Regions from separate parts of the Oharaeibacter diazotrophicus genome, predicted to be linked through region 1. Evidence: predicted binding sites of a transcription regulator. Region 1 holds the regulator's gene; the other holds the start of a gene.
The links. Region 1 encodes PhoB, which activates phosphate uptake and scavenging genes when phosphate is short. Its sites were predicted from a motif close to TGTCATNNANCTGTCAT; they were not measured.

Region 1 (4,823 bases):
GGTGGGCGAGCGCGTCGGCCGCCTGGCTGCGCACGTCCTCGGGCGTGGCGTAGTCGCGGCCGGCGAGCCAGGCGCGCGCCTTGGCGGCGGCGGCGAGCGCCAGCGTGCCGCGCGGGCTGACCGGGTGCTCGATCGCGGCGCGCACGTCCTCGCCGGCGCCGCCGTCGCGGGTGGCGGTGACGAGGCGGACGATGTGGTCCTTGAGCGCCGGGGCGAGATGGGTCCGCGCTGCCGCCGCCCGCGCCGCGCGCACCTCGGCCATCGAGAGCCGCGGTCCCGGCGCGGCCGGCTCGGCCACGGTCTCGCGCTCGACGAGGTCGAGGATGGCGCGCTCCTCGGCCGGGCCGGGCATCTCGACCAGCACGTGGAACAGGAAGCGGTCGAGCTGCGCCTCGGGCAGCGGGAAGGTGCCCTCGTGTTCGATCGGGTTCTGCGTCGCCACCACCATGAACGGGTCGGGCAGGGCATGGGTGGCGCCGCCGGCGGTGACCTGCCGCTCGGCCATCGCCTCGAGCAGGGCCGACTGCACCTTCGGCGGCGCCCGGTTGATCTCGTCGACCAGCACCAGCGAGTGGAACACCGGCCCGGCCACGAACTCGAAGGCGCCGCGGTCGGGGCGCCAGACCGGCGTGCCGGTGAGGTCGGCGGGCATCAGGTCGGGCGTGCACTGGATGCGGGCGAAGCTGGAATCGAGGCCGTCGGCGAGCTGCTTCACCGCCCGCGTCTTGGCGAGGCCGGGCGCGCCCTCCACCAGCACGTGGCCGCCGCAGAGGAGGGCGGTCATCAGCCGCTCGACCAGCGGCGTCCGCCCGATCAGCGCCGCCTGCAGGCGCTCGGTCAGCGCCGCGACCCGCGCGCGCAGGTCGTCGGCCGCGCCGGTGGCGGCGTCCTCGCCCATCTTCATGCCGTCTCCTCCCGGTGCCCGCGTTCGGCGCGCGCTGTCCGGTCCCGCCTCCACCCGGGAAGAAGTCTATGCCGGAGCACGCGACGGGCTCAACCGGCCACCGCGGTCGGCCGTCGTGACATCTCGCCCCGGGGGGGATCGCCCGGAACCATGCCGGTGCGGATCCGTTGACCCACTGGCAACGAAATCAAGGAGAAGCGCGATGCCGACCGAACTACCGACGCCGAAGCCTATCAATCCGGGCACCGAGAAGGAGCCCGAGAACCCCGGCGACGCCGCCATCGAGGAGCACCTGAAGGGCGAGCCGCAGAGCGACATTCCGAGCCCGCTGCCCGACCTCGTTCCCGAGCTGATTCCCGGCGTGCCAACCGTGCGCTGACGCTCACGCGGCCAGGATCTGGACGCCGGCGCGCGCCGCCGCGGCCGCGAACTCCTCCGGCGGATCCAACGCGACGACGGTCGTCGTGGCCTCGAACGGCGCGATCCGCCACGGCGACACCGCCGCGATCTTCTCGGCCGAGGCGAGCACCACGCAGTCGGCCGAGGCCGCAATCATCGCCCGCTTGATCCGGGCTTCCTCGTAGTCGCCGGTGGTGAGCCCGTGCTCCGGGTGGATGCCGGTGACCCCGAGGAACACCGTGTCGGCCCGCACCTCCGCGATCGCCGCCGCGGCGGCGGCCCCGACCGCGACGACCGAATGCCGGAACAGCCGGCCGCCGACCAGCACCACCTCGATTCCCGGCTTGTCGAGGAGCTCGAGCGCGACGCTCGGCGCATGGGTCACCACGGTCGCGGCGAGATCGGGCGGAAGGTGCCGGGCGAGCCGGCCCGCGGTGGTGCCGCCGTCGACGAACACCACCGACCCCGGCCGTACCAGCGCCGCCGCCGCCCGGCCGATCCGGTCCTTGGCGTCGGTGGCGATCGACTGCCGCGCGGCGAAATCCGCCAGCGCCGGCGAAGCGGGCAGCGCGCCGCCGTGGACCCGCTGCAGCAGTCCCTCCGCCGCCATTTCGCGCAGGTCGCGCCGGATCGTGTCCACCGACAGCCCGAATCGCTCCGCCGCCACCTTGGCGACGACCTGACCCTCGCGGGCCAGCGTCTCTAGGATCAGGGCGCGGCGTTGGCTGGCGAGCATGACGAGAGCCTTCACGAAAATTCTTGTCTCTGCACGAAATATCCCGTATCCGTGCCCTGAAGGCAAGCAAGAACGGCAATTTCGTTCTCGTTCGTGCGATTTCATGAAGTGTGAGGTGTGCGATGACGGTGGCCGACCGGGTCCGGGTTCACGACGTCCGGGTGCTCTCCGACGACTGGTACGTCCTCCGGAAGACCGTCTTCGACTTCCGCCGCGCCGACGGCGTCTGGCAGCGTCAGTCGCGCGAGACCTACGACCGCGGCAACGGCGCGGTCATCCTGCTCTACGACCTCGACCGCCGCACCGTGGTGCTGACCCGGCAGTTCCGCTACCCGGCCTTCGTCAACGGCTGGGACGACCTCCTGATCGAGGCGCCGGCCGGCCTGCTCGACGCCGCTTCGCCGGAGGAGCGCATCCGCGCCGAGGCCGAGGAGGAGACCGGCTTCCGGGTGCGGGCGCCGGTGAAGGTCTACGAGGCCTTCACGAGTCCCGGGTCGGTGACCGAGCGGCTGCACTTCTTCGTCGCGCCCTACGAGCCGGCCGACCGGGTCTCGGACGGCGGCGGCGTCGCCGCGGAGGGCGAGGACATCGAGATGATGGAAGTCGGCTTCGACGAGGCGATGGCGATGGTCGCCGACGGCCGCATCGCCGACGCCAAGACGATCATGCTGCTGCAGCACGCCGCGCTGGCGATCTTCCCGCACGCGGGCTGACCGGTGGGGCGCCCGCGGCCTGCCGGTCCACCACGAACTCGCCAAGGTGCCGGCGGCCCGACGGCCGCCCTCAGCGCTGCTTGGCGAACTGCTCGTTGAAGGAGTAACCGGCGCCGCGGACGGTGCGGATCGGGTCCTTCGAGGTGCCGCGGTTTATCGACTTGCGCAGCCGGCCGATGTGGACGTCGACGGTGCGCTCGTCGACGTAGACGTCGTGGCCCCAGACGCCGTCGAGCAGCTGTTCGCGGGTGAAGACCCGGCCGGGCGCCCGCATCAGGAATTCCAGCAGCTTGAACTCGGTCGGGCCGAGATGGATCTCGCGGCTGCTGCGGCGGACCCGGCGGGTCTCGCGGTCGAGTTCGATGTCGCCGGAGACCAGCACCGACGTCAGCGTCTCGGGCTTGGCCCGGCGCAGGAGCGCCTTCACGCGCGCCACCAGCTCGGGCACCGAGAAGGGCTTGACGATGTAGTCGTCGGCGCCGGTCGCGAGGCCGCGCACGCGCTCGGATTCCTCGCCGCGCGCGGTCAGCATGATGACCGGCGTGCGCTGGGTCTCCGGGCGCTGGCGCAGCCGCCGGCACAGCTCGATGCCCGAGAGGCCGGGCAGCATCCAGTCGAGGATGACGATGTCCGGCACGATCTCGCGCAACCGGATCTCGGCTTCGTCGCCGCGGAAGCTCTGCTCGACCTCGAAGCCCTCGGCCTCGAGATTGTAGCGCAGGAGCAGGCTGACCGGCTCCTCGTCCTCGATGATCAGGACCTTGGTCATGGATCGCCCCGCGCCGGCTCAGGCCGGCGTCACGGTTTCGATGGCGCTGAGGTCGGCCTTCGGGCGTTCCTCGCCGTAGGGCGCGCCGGTCAGCGCATAGTGCACGGTTTCGGCGATGTTGGTGGCGTGGTCGCCGATGCGCTCCAGGTTCTTGGCACAGAACAGCAGATGGGCGCACTGCGAGATGTTGCGCGGATCCTCCATCATGTAGGTCAGGAGCTCGCGGAAGATCGAGGTGTAGAGCGCGTCGATCTCGGTGTCGCGCAGGCGCACCGCGCGGGCGGCGGCGTCGTCGCGCTGGGTGAAGGCGTCGAGCACGGCCTTCATCTGCTCGAGCACGATGTCGGAGAGGTGCTCGACACCGACCCACAGGCTCTTGTGCAGGCCGGCGCCGTTGATGGCGGCGACGCGCTTGGCGATGTTCTTGGCGAGGTCGCCGACGCGTTCGAGGTCGATCGAGATGCGCAGGGCGGCGACGATCTCGCGCAGGTCCGAGGCCATCGGCTGGCGGCGCGCGATCAGGAGGACGGCCTCCTCCTCGATGCGGCGCTGAAGTTCGTCGAGGCGGCGGTCGGCGTCGACGACGCGCTGGGCCTGGAACTGGTCCAGCCGGGCGAGGGCGGCGACGGAATCGGCGACCAGCCGCTCGGCGATGCCGCCCATCTCGGCGACGTGGCCGGCGAGATCGCGCAATTCCTGGTCGAAGGCGGTGACGGTGTGCTCCATGGAACCCTCCCGAAGCGTGCCTGGCGTTGCGGCGCGGCTCAGCCGAAGCGGCCGGTGATGTAGTCCTGGGTCCGCTTCTCGATCGGGTTGGTGAAGATGTGATCGGTCGGACCCTCCTCGACGAGCACGCCGAGGTGGAAGAAGGCGGTGCGCTGCGACACGCGGGCCGCCTGCTGCATCGAGTGGGTCACGATGATGATCGTGAAGTTGGTGCGCAGCTCGTCGATCAGTTCCTCGACCTTGGCGGTCGCGATCGGGTCGAGCGCCGAGCACGGCTCGTCCATCAGGATCACCTCGGGCGACACCGCGATGGCGCGGGCGATGCAGAGGCGCTGCTGCTGACCGCCGGAGAGGCCGGTGCCCGGCTCGTGCAGGCGGTCCTTGACCTCGTTGAACAGCGAGGCCTTCTTCAGCGAGGTCACCACGATCTCCTCGAGGTCCGCCTTGGAGCGGGCGAGACCGTGGATCTTCGGGCCGTAGGCGACGTTCTCGAAGATCGACTTCGGGAACGGGTTCGGCTTCTGGAACACCATGCCGACGCGGGCGCGCAGCTCGACCACGTCGAGATCCGGGTCG
Region 2 (4,823 bases), on a different contig from region 1:
GATCGAGGTCACGAGGTCCTCGCCGATGCCGCCGGCGCCGACGAACCCCATCACCGCGCTCTCGCGGACGTTGATCTCGAAGCGCAGCAGCGTGTAGCTGGCGAAGCCCGGCAACACCTGCGGCAGCACGGCGAAGCGGACCCGGGCGAGCCAGGAGCCGCCGGCGGCGGCGACACCCTCGACCGGCTTCATGTCGACGTTCTCGACCACCTCGGCGTAGAGCTTGGCGAGCGCGCCGGCGGTGTGCAGCGCCACGGCGAACACGCCGGGCATCGGCCCGAGGCCGAAGGCGATCACGAACAGGAGCGCGAACACGACGCCCGGCACGGTGCGCAGCAGTTCCATGGTGCGGCGCACGAGGAAGCGCGAGGTCGGGTTCGGGTTGAGGTTGGCGGCGGCGAGGAAGGAGAGGGCGAAGCCGACGACGGCGCCCATCAGCGTGCCGAGATAGGCGATCAGCAGCGTCTCGGCGAGCAGCGACAGCCAGTGCGGCAGGTTCCAGTACCAGGCCGCAAGGCTCTGGAACGGCGTCGCCCAGGAGAACTCGGGCGTGATCCGGCCGAGGTAGCTGGTGAAGCGCCAGAGGTTGGTCGCGAAGGTGCCGATCCGGACCTCGGCGGCCCATCCGGCCACCAGAGCGAGGAGGACGACCGCGGTGAGGCCGACGAGGAGGCGGATGCGGCGGGCGCGCACGGTGGCGGCGTAGCCGCTCGCGAGGCTGACGCGCTGCGCGTCGGGCAGCACCGGGACGAGGCTCAAGGCGGCGGCTCCTGGAAAGGGGCCGGGGCCGGATCCCGCGCGCGGCGGAACCCGGCCCCGGTGAAGGCCTGCGTCAGGACTTGCGGGCGGCGTCGTTGAACTTGACCATCTCGATGATCGGGTCGAACGCGGCGCGGTCGATCCCGACGAACTCCTTGTCCTTGCCGTCGGACAGGGCGGCGTAGCCCTTCGGATCCTTCGAGGGCATGTCGAGGAAGGCCTGCTTGATCTGGGCCTTGAGGTCCTCCGGCAGGGCGGAGAGCACCGAGAACGGGCCCTCGGGCAGGAAGTCCGACTTGAAGACGATGCGGAAGTCCTCCTTCTTCATCGGATTGCCGGCGGCGTCCTTGAGCACGCCCTTGGTGATCATCCGGGTGAGGTTGGAGTCGTCCTCGGAGTTCCAGGAGTTGGCGGCGGCGTCGGCCGTGCCCTGGGCGAGCGCCAGGACGGCGTTGTCGTGGCTGCCGGCGAAGAAGGACTTGCCGAAGAAGGTGTCGACCGAGTAGCCGGCGCGGTCCAGGAAGAAGCGCGGGGCGTTGTTGCCGGAGGTCGAGTTCGGGTCGACCAGGGCGAGGGTCTTGCCGCGCAGGTCCTCGATGGTCTTGTAGGCGCTGTCGGCGCGGACGTAGACGACCGAGAAGTAGCCGGTCATGCCGTTCGAGTGGCGCGGCACGACGAGCGGGTCGAGCTCGACGCCGGTCATGACGGCGCGGGCGTAGGAGGCCGGGCCGTACATGGCGATCTGGGCGTTGCCGGCGCGCTGGGCCTCGATGACCGCGGCGTAGTCGTTGGCGACGCGCAGCGTGACCTTCACGCCGAGCTCCTTGGAGAGGTAGTCGGCGAGCGGGCCGTAGCGGTCGGTGGTGGTCGAGGCGTTCTCGGCCGGGATCACCGCCAGCGACAGCTCGGGATACTGGTCCTTCCAGCCCTCGGCGAAGGCGGCAGAGGCGGTGCCGGCGAGGGTGGCGGCCGCGACGGCGGCCACCACGAAGCTGCGACGATCGAGCATGCTGATCTCCTATCGGGACAAAGAGGTTTCGGGCCGGCTCCGCCGTCAGGCGGGGACGGCGGAAGGCTGGCTCGCACCGCCCGCGTGGGCGGCGGGCGCGGCGTGGGCGGCGTCCATCACCTCGCCGGCCTCGAGGCCGTAGAGGTCGCGGGCGACGTCGTCGGTGAGCGCGGCGGGCGCGCCGTCGAACACGACGCGGCCGGCGGACATGCCGATCAGGCGGTCGCAGTAGCCGCGCGCCAGATCGAGCGAATGGAGATTGCAGAGCACCGTGATGCCGAAGTGCCGATTGATCCGCAGCAGGGCGTCCATCACGATCCTGGTGTTGCGCGGGTCGAGCGAGGCGATCGGCTCGTCGGCGAGCACGATCCGAGGCTCCTGGACCAGGGCGCGGGCGATCGCCACGCGCTGCTGCTGCCCGCCGGAGAGCTGGTCGGCGCGCTTGGCGGCGAGGTCGGCGATGCCGAACATCTCGAGCGCGGACAGCGCGATCGCGCGGTCCTCGTCCGACCACAGGCGGAGCAGCGCCCGCGGCGCCGAGACGTGGTCGAGCCGGCCCATCAGCACGTTGGTGAGGACGTCGAGGCGGCCGATCAGGTTGAACTGCTGGAAGATCATGGCGCAGCGCGCCCGCCAGGCGTCGAGCTCGGCGCCCTTCAGGCGGGTGACGTCGCGGTCGCCGAAGCGGATCGCGCCGGCGGTCGGGTCGACCAGCCGGTTGATCATGCGCAGCAGCGTCGACTTGCCGGCGCCGGAACGACCGATGATGCCGACGAAGCTCCCGGGCGCGAACTCCGCGGACACCTGGTCCACCGCCGTCTTGTCCGAGAATTTGCGGCTGACGCCGTCGAGTACCAGCATCGTCCAACCTCCGTGCCGGCCTCGGAGTTATTGGAGTTTCACGTAAATTTAGTGACGGTCGGCTAATAATGAGCCGGGTAATTTATGAACAAGTCTCGCAACCCGCGACACGAAACCGTCATCACCGGCTGATTCCCTCTGCCGCGCCCGCACTTCCATCGCGGCGAAGGGGAGATTTCCATGCTCGGCGTCGATCCGACCATCCACCAGGGCGCACGCGTCGTCGCCTCGACGCTCGGCCGCTTCACCGAGGTCGGCGAGCGCTCGCAGGTCACCGAGACCGTGTTCGGCGACTATTCCTACGTCGCCCACGACGCCGAGATCATCTACACGACGATCGGCAGGTTCTGCTCGATCGCCTCGCACACCCGGATCAACCCGGGCAACCATCCGATGCACCGGGCGACGCAGGCGCATTTCACCTACCGGTCCTCGCTCTATTTCGAGGGCGAAGCCGACGAGGCCGCCTTCTTCGACTGGCGGCGCTCGACCCCGGTGACCATCGGCCACGATGTCTGGATCGGCCACGGTGCGGTGATCCTGCCCGGCGTCACGGTCGGTGACGGTGCGGTCGTCGCGGCGGGCGCCGTGGTCAGCCGCGACGTGCCGGCCTACACCATCGTCGGCGGCGTTCCGGCCAAGCCGATCCGCCGCCGCTTCCCGGAGACGGTGGCGGCGCGGTTGCAGGTGCTGGCGTGGTGGGACTGGGACCACGATCGCCTGCGTCGCGCACTGCCCGACTTCCGGGCGCTGCCGGTCGAGGCCTTCCTGGAGAAGCACGGCGGTTGAGAGCTCGGGCGTCGGCGCGGCCGCCTACACGATCGCGTCATCGCCCGGGGGTGCGGTCTTGCGGAACGGCTCGGAAGATCGGAATTGTCGAACCGATGCTCCCCGATCCGGACCGACGCCCATGACCGCCTTCTCGATCCTCGACCTCGCCCCCGTCGCCGAGGGCCGGACGCCCGGCGAGGCGCTCGCCAACTCGCTCGACCTCGCCCGCCACGCGGAAGGTTGGGGCTACCGGCGTTTCTGGCTCGCCGAGCACCACAACATGGTCGGCATCGCCAGCGCGGCGACGGCGGTGGTGCTCGCCCACGTCGCCGCGGGCACCTCGACGATCCGCGTCGGCGCCGGCGGGATCATGCTGCCGAACCACTCCCCGCTGGTGATCGCCGAGCAGTTCGGCACGCTGGCGGAACTCCACCCCGGCCGGATCGACCTCGGCCTCGGCCGCGCGCCCGGCACCGACCAGCGCACGCTGCGCGCGTTGCGCCGCACCCCCGAGGCGGCCGACCGCTTCCCGAGCGACGTCGTCGAGCTCCAGGCGCTGCTGGCGCCGGCGGGCGAGGATCAGGTGATCCGCGCCGTGCCCGGCGCCGGCACCGAGGTGCCGCTCTATATCCTGGGCTCCTCGCTGTTCGGCGCCGAACTCGCCGGCCTGCTCGGGCTGCCCTACGCCTTCGCCTCGCATTTCGCGCCGCAGGCGCTGATCGAGGCGCTGGCGCTCTACCGCGCAGGCTTCCGGCCGTCCGAGCAGAGCGACCGGCCGTACGCCATCGCCGGCGTCAACGTGATCGCCGCCGACACCGACGTCGAGGCGCGCCGGCTGTTCACCTCGACGCAGCAGGCCTTCACCAACATGATCCGCGGCCGGCGCGGCCGGCTGCAGCCGCCGATCGCCGACATCGAAGCCTATTGGACCCCGGGCGAGAAGGCCCACGTGTCGGGCATGCTGGCGCGCTCCTTCGTCGGCTCGCGCGAGACGGTGCGGGCCGGTCTCGCCGCCTTCGTCGCCGAGACCGGCGTCGACGAGGTGATCGCCGCCGCCGCGATCCACGACCACGGCGCCCGGCTGCGCTCCTACGAGATCCTCGCCGACGTCGCCGCGGACTTGCGGGCCGGCCGCGCCGCGGCGTGAGGACCCGGGTTCGGGCTCAGTCGAGGCGACGGCCGTCGTCGGCGGAGAACCAGTGCAGACGCGCCGGGTCGATCGTGACGGCGACGGTACGGCCGGCGACCGCGACCGCGCGGTCGAGGGTGAACGCCTTGACGTCGCGGTCGAACAGCCGGACGTGGGCGATGGTGCCGAAGCCGGTGGGCTCGACGATGTCGATGGTGCCGGCGAACCCCGGCCCGCCCGCGGGCGCGAGCTGCAGGTGCTCCGGCCGGACGCCGACCTTGACCGCCGCGCCCT

Region 2: a site for PhoB is predicted at 2,735-2,751, ahead of phnC (phosphonate ABC transporter ATP-binding protein). Genes of this name have one in related genera too.

Annotation. Positions count from the first base shown of each region.
Region 1 is NZ_SNXY01000006.1:66,782-71,604, forward strand. It holds gene EDD54_RS00495 (AAA family ATPase) at 1-904, opposite strand, end outside; gene EDD54_RS22820 (hypothetical protein) at 1,107-1,283, shown strand; gene EDD54_RS00500 (DeoR/GlpR family DNA-binding transcription regulator) at 1,287-2,039, opposite strand; gene EDD54_RS00505 (NUDIX domain-containing protein) at 2,162-2,752, shown strand; gene phoB (phosphate regulon transcriptional regulator PhoB) at 2,823-3,521, opposite strand; gene phoU (phosphate signaling complex protein PhoU) at 3,540-4,247, opposite strand; gene pstB (phosphate ABC transporter ATP-binding protein PstB) at 4,286-4,823, opposite strand, start outside.
Region 2 is NZ_SNXY01000007.1:445,164-449,986, forward strand. It holds gene phnE (phosphonate ABC transporter, permease protein PhnE) at 1-759, opposite strand, end outside; gene phnD (phosphonate ABC transporter substrate-binding protein) at 833-1,768, opposite strand; gene phnC (phosphonate ABC transporter ATP-binding protein) at 1,814-2,629, opposite strand; gene EDD54_RS10650 (DapH/DapD/GlmU-related protein) at 2,810-3,418, shown strand; gene EDD54_RS10655 (LLM class flavin-dependent oxidoreductase) at 3,540-4,547, shown strand; gene EDD54_RS10660 (ABC transporter ATP-binding protein) at 4,564-4,823, opposite strand, start outside.